Regions from separate parts of the Polaromonas aquatica genome, predicted to be linked through region 2. Evidence: predicted binding sites of a transcription regulator. Region 2 holds the regulator's gene; the other holds the start of a gene.

Region 1 (4,415 bases), on a different contig from region 2:
AGTCATGGCTCAACTTCATAGGCACCGAAGTGCACAAGGGCTTCAGCCCGCTGTTCAACCCGGCCACGCCGGACGCCGTCAAGACATCCACCATAGAACGGCTGATGTCGCGCCTGAAATGGGTGGACGGCCAGCTGGCCGGCAAAAAGTACCTGATGGGCGACGCCTACAGCGTGGCCGATCCCTACCTCTTCACCGTGACCGGCTGGGCACCGCGCGTGGGCGTGGATATTTCCGGCTTCGCCAACATCGCCGCATTCCGCGAACGCGTGGCAGCACGCCCCGCCGTGCAGGCGGCGATGAAGGAAGAAGGCCTGATTAAATAAACCCACCCCTGTCCAGGCTCACTGCGTGTAGCCTGTTCTCCCCTCAAGGGGGCGGCGCCTGCGGTCTGGCTAAGCCAGTCCCGCGGCCCCTGCTTGCGAAGAGGGCTTGCCACGCATCCGTGGGGGCTGCATTTAGCATGAATGCAGCAACCCGTGTTGCACGCGCCAATTCATGATGGCGCACACTGGAGGCTGTTTAATCCCGGATGCTGACCATGCCCTCCCTGTTCGACACCACCCAGGCCGGCGACCTTGAACTCGCCAACCGCATCGTGATGGCGCCGCTGACGCGCAACCGCTCGCCCAATGCCGTCCCGCCCGACATCGCCGCCACCTATTACAGCCAGCGGGCCAGCGCCGGCCTGCTGATCACCGAAGCCACGGCCATCAGCCACCAGGGCCAGGGTTATGCCGATGTACCCGGCCTCTACGGCACGGAGCAACTGGACGCCTGGAAAAAAGTCACCCATGCGGTACATGAAGCGAACGGCAAGATCGTGGTGCAGCTATGGCACGTGGGCCGCGTCTCGCACCATGAGCTGCAGCCCGGCTACGGCCAGCCGGTGGCGCCATCGGCCATCACCGCCAAAACCAAAACCGTGTTGATCCGGGACGGCGTGCCCGTGTTTGTAGAAACCTCGGAGCCGCGCGCGCTCGCGCTCGAAGAGCTTCCCGGCATCGTGCACACCTACCAGGCGGCGGCGCGCAATGCGGTCGAGACCGCAGGCTTTGACGGCGTGGAGATTCACGGTGCCAACGGCTACCTGCTGGACCAGTTCCTGAAAGACGGCAGCAACAAACGCACAGACGACTACGGCGGCAGCATCAAAAACCGCGCACGCCTGATGCTGGAGGTGACACGCGCCATAACCGACGCCATAGGCGGCGGCCGCACCGGCATTCGCCTGTCGCCGGTCACGCCGGCCAACGACGTCATCGACTCCAACCCGCAGCCGCTGTTTGAGTACGTGGTGCGCCAGCTTGCCCCGCTGAACCTGGCCTACATCCACATCATCGAAGGTGCCACAGGCGGCCCGCGCGAATTGCCGGACCGCCCATTTGACTATGCCGCCCTCAAGGCCGCTTACCGCAGCGCGGGCGGCAAAGGCGCCTGGATGGTCAACAACGGTTACGACAAGTCACTGGCCGAAAAAGCCGTGGCGGACGGCGCGGACCTGGTGGCATTCGGCGTCCCGTTTATCGCCAACCCAGACCTGGTGGAGCGCCTGCGCAGCAATGCGGCGCTCAACAAGCCCGACAAAACCACTTTTTACGGTGGCGGCGCCAGGGGCTACATCGACTATCCCACGCTGGACTGAATCTCGCCCCGGGGCGCCTTTCAGGTGCCTGAAGCCCCCAGCCCTATGGGGGCCGGGGTTTTCATGACGATACGGGTAAACAGGCGGTCATAGGCCGCATCCAGCGGATAACGTCCGGTGAGCGGATCGCGGTTCAGGCCGAAAGCCGCGTCCAGTTCATGCCAGTCGGCGGCGTTCAGTCCCTTTTCGGCCGCAGGCAGGATCACCGACTCTTCCAGCCGCATGTGTTCCAGGTAGTAGGTCACGTACTTGCGGGCCGCCGCCTCGAAAGCGGCCCTGCGCGGCTCCCCCAGCAGTTCCCAGGCAATCAGTTTGTGCTGAAGCTCACGCACCGCCAGCTCGCCGCTCATGTGCTCACGCTCAAGCCGCTCCACCGTTGCCATGGTTTCCGGGGCCGCCCGGACCACCTTGGGAAACAGCAGATCCGACTCCTTGGGATGGTGCTGCCGTTCGGGGAACTCGTCTATATAAAACAGCATGGCGCGCAGCACATCAAAAAAGGTTTCGGCTTCACTGCCAGGGCCCCGGTCCAGCATCATCAGCATGGACCTGAGCATGCTGGACAAGGCTGCGTGTTCGTCGCGGATGATGCGAAGGCTGGCGTGGGACATGGTGCGGCTCTGCAAAAGTTCTGTTGTCGCAGCATCGCACCAAGCCCGCCCGGCAGCCTTGACGCAGATCAAGACACCAGCGCAAATCCTGCCCGGGCGCAGGCTGAGCCACTGCCCCCTAAAACTCCGTGTGCAGGCGCACCGACATGACCTTCACAGGGCCGCGGTCGGCGTTGTAGGCCGGATTGCGTATGTACTGCATGCCGAAGCTGATCGCACTGTTCTTCAGGAAGTCCAGCGCCAGGCTGTAATAACCCTCAAGAATGGTTTCCGGCCGGTAGTTCAGGCGCCCGTCGCCGATAAAAAAGCCGCTGCCGCCCGCCGCCAGGAAGGCCTGGTGCGATGCAGACAGGCCGTTGCGCGCATAGGCCAGCCCCAGCGTGTCCTGCGCGCGGCCCCAGCCCGAACCCTTGACACTCACCCCCATGGACAGCGATTGGTCAATTTCGGCAAAGGCATAGGTTTCCGACTCGCCATCGCTGCGGCCCAGCCGTGCAAACATGCCCACGTTGTCGCCCAGCGACTGCTCCAGGTTGACGCCCCAGCCCTGCTTGACGCGAAGCTTGCGCACAGTGGCAATGTCGGGCACACCGCCTGCCGCATTGGCGATCGCATCGGAAAACCCGCCCATGATGGCGCGGTTGCGGAAATACAGCAGCTTCACCGCGCCCTGCCGCCCGGCCAGGGTGTAGCCTTTTTCCAGCTCGTACTGGTCACCGTAATGCTTCAGCAAGGAACGGTCCAGCGCCAGGCCGTTGGATTCTTTGGGCTGCATGAAACGCCCGAAACGAAAGGCCCAGTCGCCGGTGTAATACTCCAGCGCCGCGCCCATGGAATAACCGCGCGAATCGGCCGCAAAGTCGTACGCGCCATGCGTCAGGAAAGACCAGTTCATGAACTGCGTGCGCGGGTCATTGGCATAGGCGTTGGAATCAAAAATATCGGTGACCGCCAGGTTGCCGGCCGTCAGGACCACACGGTCCTTGCTGCGCCAGCCGGCCAGCTGGTTGGCATCGGAGGCCACGGCCTCGCGCTCGCCGCCCTCCCCCCCCATATTCCAGGTCTGGCGCACAAACAGCCTGGCGCGGTACAGCGTGGGGTTGGGACCCGCAGTTTTCTGCAGTTCACCGTTAGGGAGGCCGCCCAGGCCCGTCAGGTTGGACATGGCCACCCCCTGCACCAGCTCGGGGTTGAAATACAGTTCGGTATCCCGCGCCAGACGCAGGCCCAGGTACGCCGTGGAGGTGAATGAATAACTTTTTTCAGCAAGCGGCGACAGGCTGTTGACACCCGAATAGGCAGCGCCAAAACCGGGTTTGGTCTGCCAGATATAGGTGGCCTGGAATTTGGCGTTCCAGCGTTCCGGTTCAGGCGCGTCCTGCGCTGCGGCTGCAAGGGGCAACAACAGAAAAGGCAGCAGGGCCGAAAGGCAATGGTTCAGGTGGCGCAGCTTCATGATTCAGGGCTCGGGTTCGCTTGGGGCCGGCTCGCACAGGCAAAGCTGTGGAGTTTAGGGCTGCTTTGTGTCAATTTAAAGACAACACCTTAGGATCCGTCCGCAAAGGTCACATTGGCCCGCAGCCCCGGTCCACCATCCGCCGGCTCCAGGCTGAAACGAGCGTCCAGCAATTCGGCATATCGGCTGACAATCGCCAGCCCGAGCCCGGCGCCTTCGCCCAGGCGCTGGCCGGCAGCGCCCAGCGTCCAGCGGCTGCGCAGGCGCTCTGCCTCCGGTGCGCTCAGGCCCGGGCCGTTGTCGGTGACCGACAGCACGGTACGGCCATCGGCACCGCGTGCCACCGTGACCGTGACATGCGGCCGCTCGGCATTTCCGTAACGCAGGGCGTTGTCCAGCAGGTTGCCCAGAATGCCTTCGAGCAGCGCGGCATTGGCCTGTACCGTGACCGGCTCATCCAGCCCCTCTCCGCCCAGGTCCACACCCGCCGCGTCGGCCTTGGGCAAAAACCGCAGCAACACGCTGCGCACCAGTTCATTCAAGGCCACCGGCTCCAGCTGCAAACCGGCGCGCGCCTCATCGGCCAATGCCAGCGCCAGCAGCTGCTCCACCATGTGGCTGGCCCTGGCTTCGGCCCGCGCAATGCCCTGCAGCTGCTCGCGCCAGACCTGCGGGTCGGCATGGGCCAGCGCGTAGTCCGCCT
Region 2 (4,415 bases):
ACTGCCGGCCGTCGCCGGCGCCGCAGCTGCGGGTGCTTCATCCTTCTTGCCGCAAGCTACCAATGCGATGGCCGAGAACGCAAAACACCACAACTGCTTTTTCATAATGTCTTTTTAAATCCGTGAAGAATGTCAGAAAACAGACGCCCGGGGCTTTGTACTTCACCCGGGAAAACGGATTGTAAGAGCTATTTCTGGCCTTCTTGCGGCCACGTCCTGCTGTGTCGCCGCACGCGATTGGTGCATCTCTAAGGCGTCAGACACCAGGGTGCCGTGTTGTTCACCAGGCCCATCCACAGCGCGCCCAGGGAGGTCACGAACAGCGCCAGGCCGGCCAGCCGGATGGCCCACTGCCCCGAACCCTGCCCGCGCAGCCGAAGCCACAGCCATGGCCCGGCCATCAGGGAAACACCGCTGCCCAGGGCAAACAGTGCCATGACGGCAGCGCCTTCCTGCATGCTGCTGCCCAGCGCAGCCACCAGCAAGGCCGAGTAGAGCAAACCACAAGGCAGCAAGGACCACAATGCACCCAGCAGGATCGGCGCACCAAGCCCAGCCCTTCCGGTTTGGCCGCCCGCAATGGAACGCACCCGGCCCCAGACCGCGCGCGCAGAATCCTCAAGCCACGCAGGCTGGCGCGCCCGCCAGAGCAGCATCAGCCCCAGCAGGGCCGCAGCCACATGAAAAAGCGTCCAGACGGGCCTGAGGGCCGCGGAATGAATGCTGAGCCAGCCCAGCCCCTGCATTGATGCAGCAGCCAGGCCGCCCAGGGTGGAATACCCCACAACCCTGCCCGCCTGAAAACCCCAGATGGCCAGTGTGCTGGCCCCACCGCCAGCACGTCCCATACCCGCGCAAGCCGCACCGCACATCACCACGCAGTGAGGCCCTCCGGCAAGCCCCATCAGCAAGGCCGTGGCTAGAAGGGTCGCAGACATCAAATGATTTTCGAAAACCTGGCGCGGTTGCGGTCAGCCTGCAAATAGCGGTCAAACACCATGGCGACAGCGCGCACAAAAAACCAGCCCTGGGCACTTACCTCGATACCGGAATCACTCAAACGAACCAGTCCCTGATCGGCAAGCGCTGCGAGCGCCTCCATCTCTGCCGCAAAGTAACTCCGGAAATCAACCAGGTAAGCCAGCTCAATGGACTCAAACTGCAGTTGCCCCTGGCACATCAATGCCATGATGACGGCGCGCCTGAGCAGATCATCGCGCGACAGGGCCAGGCCGCGAACAACCGGCAGGCGCCCCTGATCGAGATGGTCGTAATACTCTTCCAGCGTCTTGGCATTCTGGCTGTAGGTGGCACCAACGCGGCCTATGGCGGAAACGCCCAGCGCAATCAGGTCGCAGTCGGGCTGGGTACTGTAGCCCTGGAAATTTCGGTGCAAGCGGCCCTGCCGTTTGGCAACAGCCAGCGCATCGCCGGGCAAGGCGAAATGATCCATGCCCACATAAACATAGCCGGCAGCGTCAAACGCCGCCAGTGAACGGGAAAACATGGCCATCTTGGCGGAGGCATCGGGCAATTCAGCCGTTGCAATGCGGCGCTGCGGCTTGAAACGTTCCGGCAGGTGCGCATAGGCATAAAGCGCAACCCGGTCAGGCCGCAATGCCGTCACTTGCTCAAGTGTCCGGTCAAATGATTCCGGCGTCTGCATGGGCAGGCCATAAATCAGGTCAACATTGATGGACTCAAAACCTTTCGAACGGGCAGCGTCAACCAGGCCGAACACCTGCTCCGCTGGCTGGACACGGTGCACTGCCCGCTGTACGGCCGGATCAAAATCCTGCACGCCAAAGCTCAGCCGGTTGAACCCCAGTTCGGCCAGCACTGCAAGCCGGGCCTCATCGACGGTTCGCGGATCAATTTCAATCGAATACTCACCACCCGGGGTAAATGAAAAACTGCGGCGCAACAGGGCCATCAATGCCCTGAGCTGCATGTCGTTCAGGAAAGTCGGCGTGCCTCCACCCAGATGCAGCTGGCTCACGACCTGACCAATACCTGCATGGGCCACTTGCAAATCGATTTCGCGGCCCAGGTAACGCAGGTATTCATCGGCCTTGCCGTGATGCCTGGTGATGATCTTGTTGCATGCGCAGTAGTAACACAGGGACTCGCAAAACGGAATGTGGACGTACAGGGACAGCGGCAACGCCATGGCTGCGGCGCCGCCATGGCGTTGCGACAGCGCCTGTGCATAGTCATCCGCAGCAAAGGCCTCGACAAAGCGGTCCGCTGTCGGATAGGAGGTATAACGCGGCCCGTTCAGGTCAAATCTGCGCAGCAGGTCGGGCGAAACAACACTCATGAACTGATTTCCTTGGAAGAATGCACACTGTGCCGCCAAATATCAGCCCTCGCCTTGACCTGTATCAAACCCTCCGCAGTCCCACATCGGCATAATCTGATCTACATCATGGATTCGTTGCGTTCGCGACGGATGCCGCCTCTTTCACGGAAAAACGACCTAAACACCAACCGGACTGTTCACACTGCCCCCAAATGCTCAAAGAAACCATCAAAGTAGCCTGTTCGAGTTGTAATCTGCGCGAACTGTGCATGCCTGTTGGCCTAAACACCCAGGAGCTGATCCGTGTTGACGAACTGGTGGCAACCCGGCGGACCGTCAAGCGCGGCGCGGCACTTTTCCACACGGGGGAAAAATTCACCTCGCTGTATGCCATTCGCAGCGGCTTCTTCAAAACCGGCATCACGACTGAAGACGGACGGGACCAGGTCACCGGCTTTCAGATGGCCGGTGAAATCATCGGCCTGGATGGCATCGTCAACGAGCAGCACACCTGCGATGCCGTGGCGCTTGAAGACGCCGAGGTGTGCGTGATGCCCTTCGACCGCATTGAGGAAATCTCAAGGGAGGTCAATGCCCTCCAGCACCACGTGCACAAGATCATGAGCCGGGAAATCGTGCGGGACCACGGCGTGATGCTGCTGCTCGGGAGCATGCGGGCCGAAGAGCGGCTGGCCGCCTTCCTGCTCAACCTGGTGCAGCGCCTGCAGGCACGTGGTTTTTCGAAATCCGAACTGGTGTTGCGCATGACACGCGAGGAAATCGGCAGCTACCTGGGCATGAAACTCGAAACCGTGAGCCGCACGTTTTCAAAATTTGCCGATGATGGCGTGATTGCGGTAAAGCAGCGCAACATCCACATCCTGGACGCCGATGCGCTAAAGCGCATTGTCAATGTGCCCCAGTGTCATTGATTGATGGCGTCAGGCTCGGCAAGCCATAACACCAGGCCATTGCTGATCACAGCGATAAACCAAAACATAAAAAAAGCCACCGTATAAACGCCCTTGCGGCTTGCCTGCAGCTCAAGGCCTGGCCAATGAATCTCGCCAGGGTCAATCATCGAAAAAACCAGCACTTCAAGCAGGCAGGCCGCCAAAAAGGCCGGCCAGATGATGAGTCCCCAGCGTTTGAGACCCTGGGCTTCAGGCTGGTCATGGTTTTTCATTGCTTTTTCCCCCGGTTGCGCTGTGGTTGCGGCCCGTCTGGGCCGGCTGCATCAGCGGTTTTGCCGCATTCACCTCCCGGCTGATCTCAAGCCCCTCACGGTAAGAGTCCTCTGATACAACGGCGTCCGGCCCCTGCATGATGTAGAACGCAGTGACGATACAGGCCAGCACCGCCGACAGCGGCCCGGCAATCACCATCCAGACATAGGGCTCTTTCCACCATGGGCGGACTTCAGGCGAATGCAGCATGTTTGCACTGTCTCTACTGGCGGGGTTCATGAAAAAGTCCTCCACAAGGATATTAGGAAAACACCTTAACGCGGTACCAGGAAAACCGATTTTTCGACGACTTCATCCTGCGAAGCGCCCTGCTTCGAAATCACAAAGGTAATGGGATGAGAGCCCGCAGCCACGGCATCGGGCGGCACCTGCACCCGCACCGGAACCCAGCGCGCACCGGCGGCGTCGACCACCACCTGCGCGTCGGACACAATCCGGGCTCCCGCCATCCCCTCCACCTTGAGCACATACTGCTGATCATGCTCGGTTGCATTCATGATCTGCAGGCCGTAAACATTTTCAATCTGACCCTGGCCCACCTGGCGGGCCATCGCGCCACGGTCGCGCACCACGTCCACCTTGAACGAAGGCCGAACCAGCAAGGCCCACAGCATCCCCGTACCGATGGCCACCAGCACCGCCGTGTACACAAGAACCCGGGGCCGCCGCACCCGGCGAAACATCGCGGAACGGGACAGTTTCTGGTCCATGCCGTTCTGTGTGCTGTAGCGGATCAGCCCGCGCGGGTAGTTCATTTTTTCCATGACACTGTCGCACACGTCGATGCAGGCCGAGCAGCTGATGCATTCATATTGCAGGCCATCACGAATGTCTATGCCCGTGGGGCAAACCTGCACGCACAGGCC

Evidence for each region. Region 2 encodes FNR, which switches genes on or off when oxygen is low (the NO sensors DNR and NnrR bind a similar motif). Its sites were predicted from a motif close to TTGATNNNNATCAA; they were not measured.
Region 1: ACFQND_RS11230 (hemerythrin domain-containing protein) is a predicted target of FNR. The motif match lies at 2,315-2,328, and genes of this name have one in related genera.

Annotation. Positions count from the first base shown of each region.
Region 1 is NZ_JBHSRS010000018.1:585,248-589,662, reverse strand. It holds gene gstA (glutathione transferase GstA) at 1-326, shown strand, start outside; gene ACFQND_RS11235 (alkene reductase) at 542-1,645, shown strand; gene ACFQND_RS11230 (hemerythrin domain-containing protein) at 1,666-2,256, opposite strand; gene ACFQND_RS11225 (carbohydrate porin) at 2,375-3,712, opposite strand; gene ACFQND_RS11220 (sensor histidine kinase) at 3,802-4,415, opposite strand, start outside.
Region 2 is NZ_JBHSRS010000013.1:17,495-21,909, reverse strand. It holds gene ACFQND_RS04245 (extracellular solute-binding protein) at 1-105, opposite strand, end outside; gene ACFQND_RS04240 (sulfite exporter TauE/SafE family protein) at 249-938, opposite strand; gene hemN (oxygen-independent coproporphyrinogen III oxidase) at 938-2,320, opposite strand; gene fnr (fumarate/nitrate reduction transcriptional regulator Fnr) at 2,515-3,234, shown strand; gene ACFQND_RS04225 (hypothetical protein) at 3,228-3,488, opposite strand; gene ACFQND_RS04220 (FixH family protein) at 3,475-3,768, opposite strand; gene ccoG (cytochrome c oxidase accessory protein CcoG) at 3,804-4,415, opposite strand, start outside.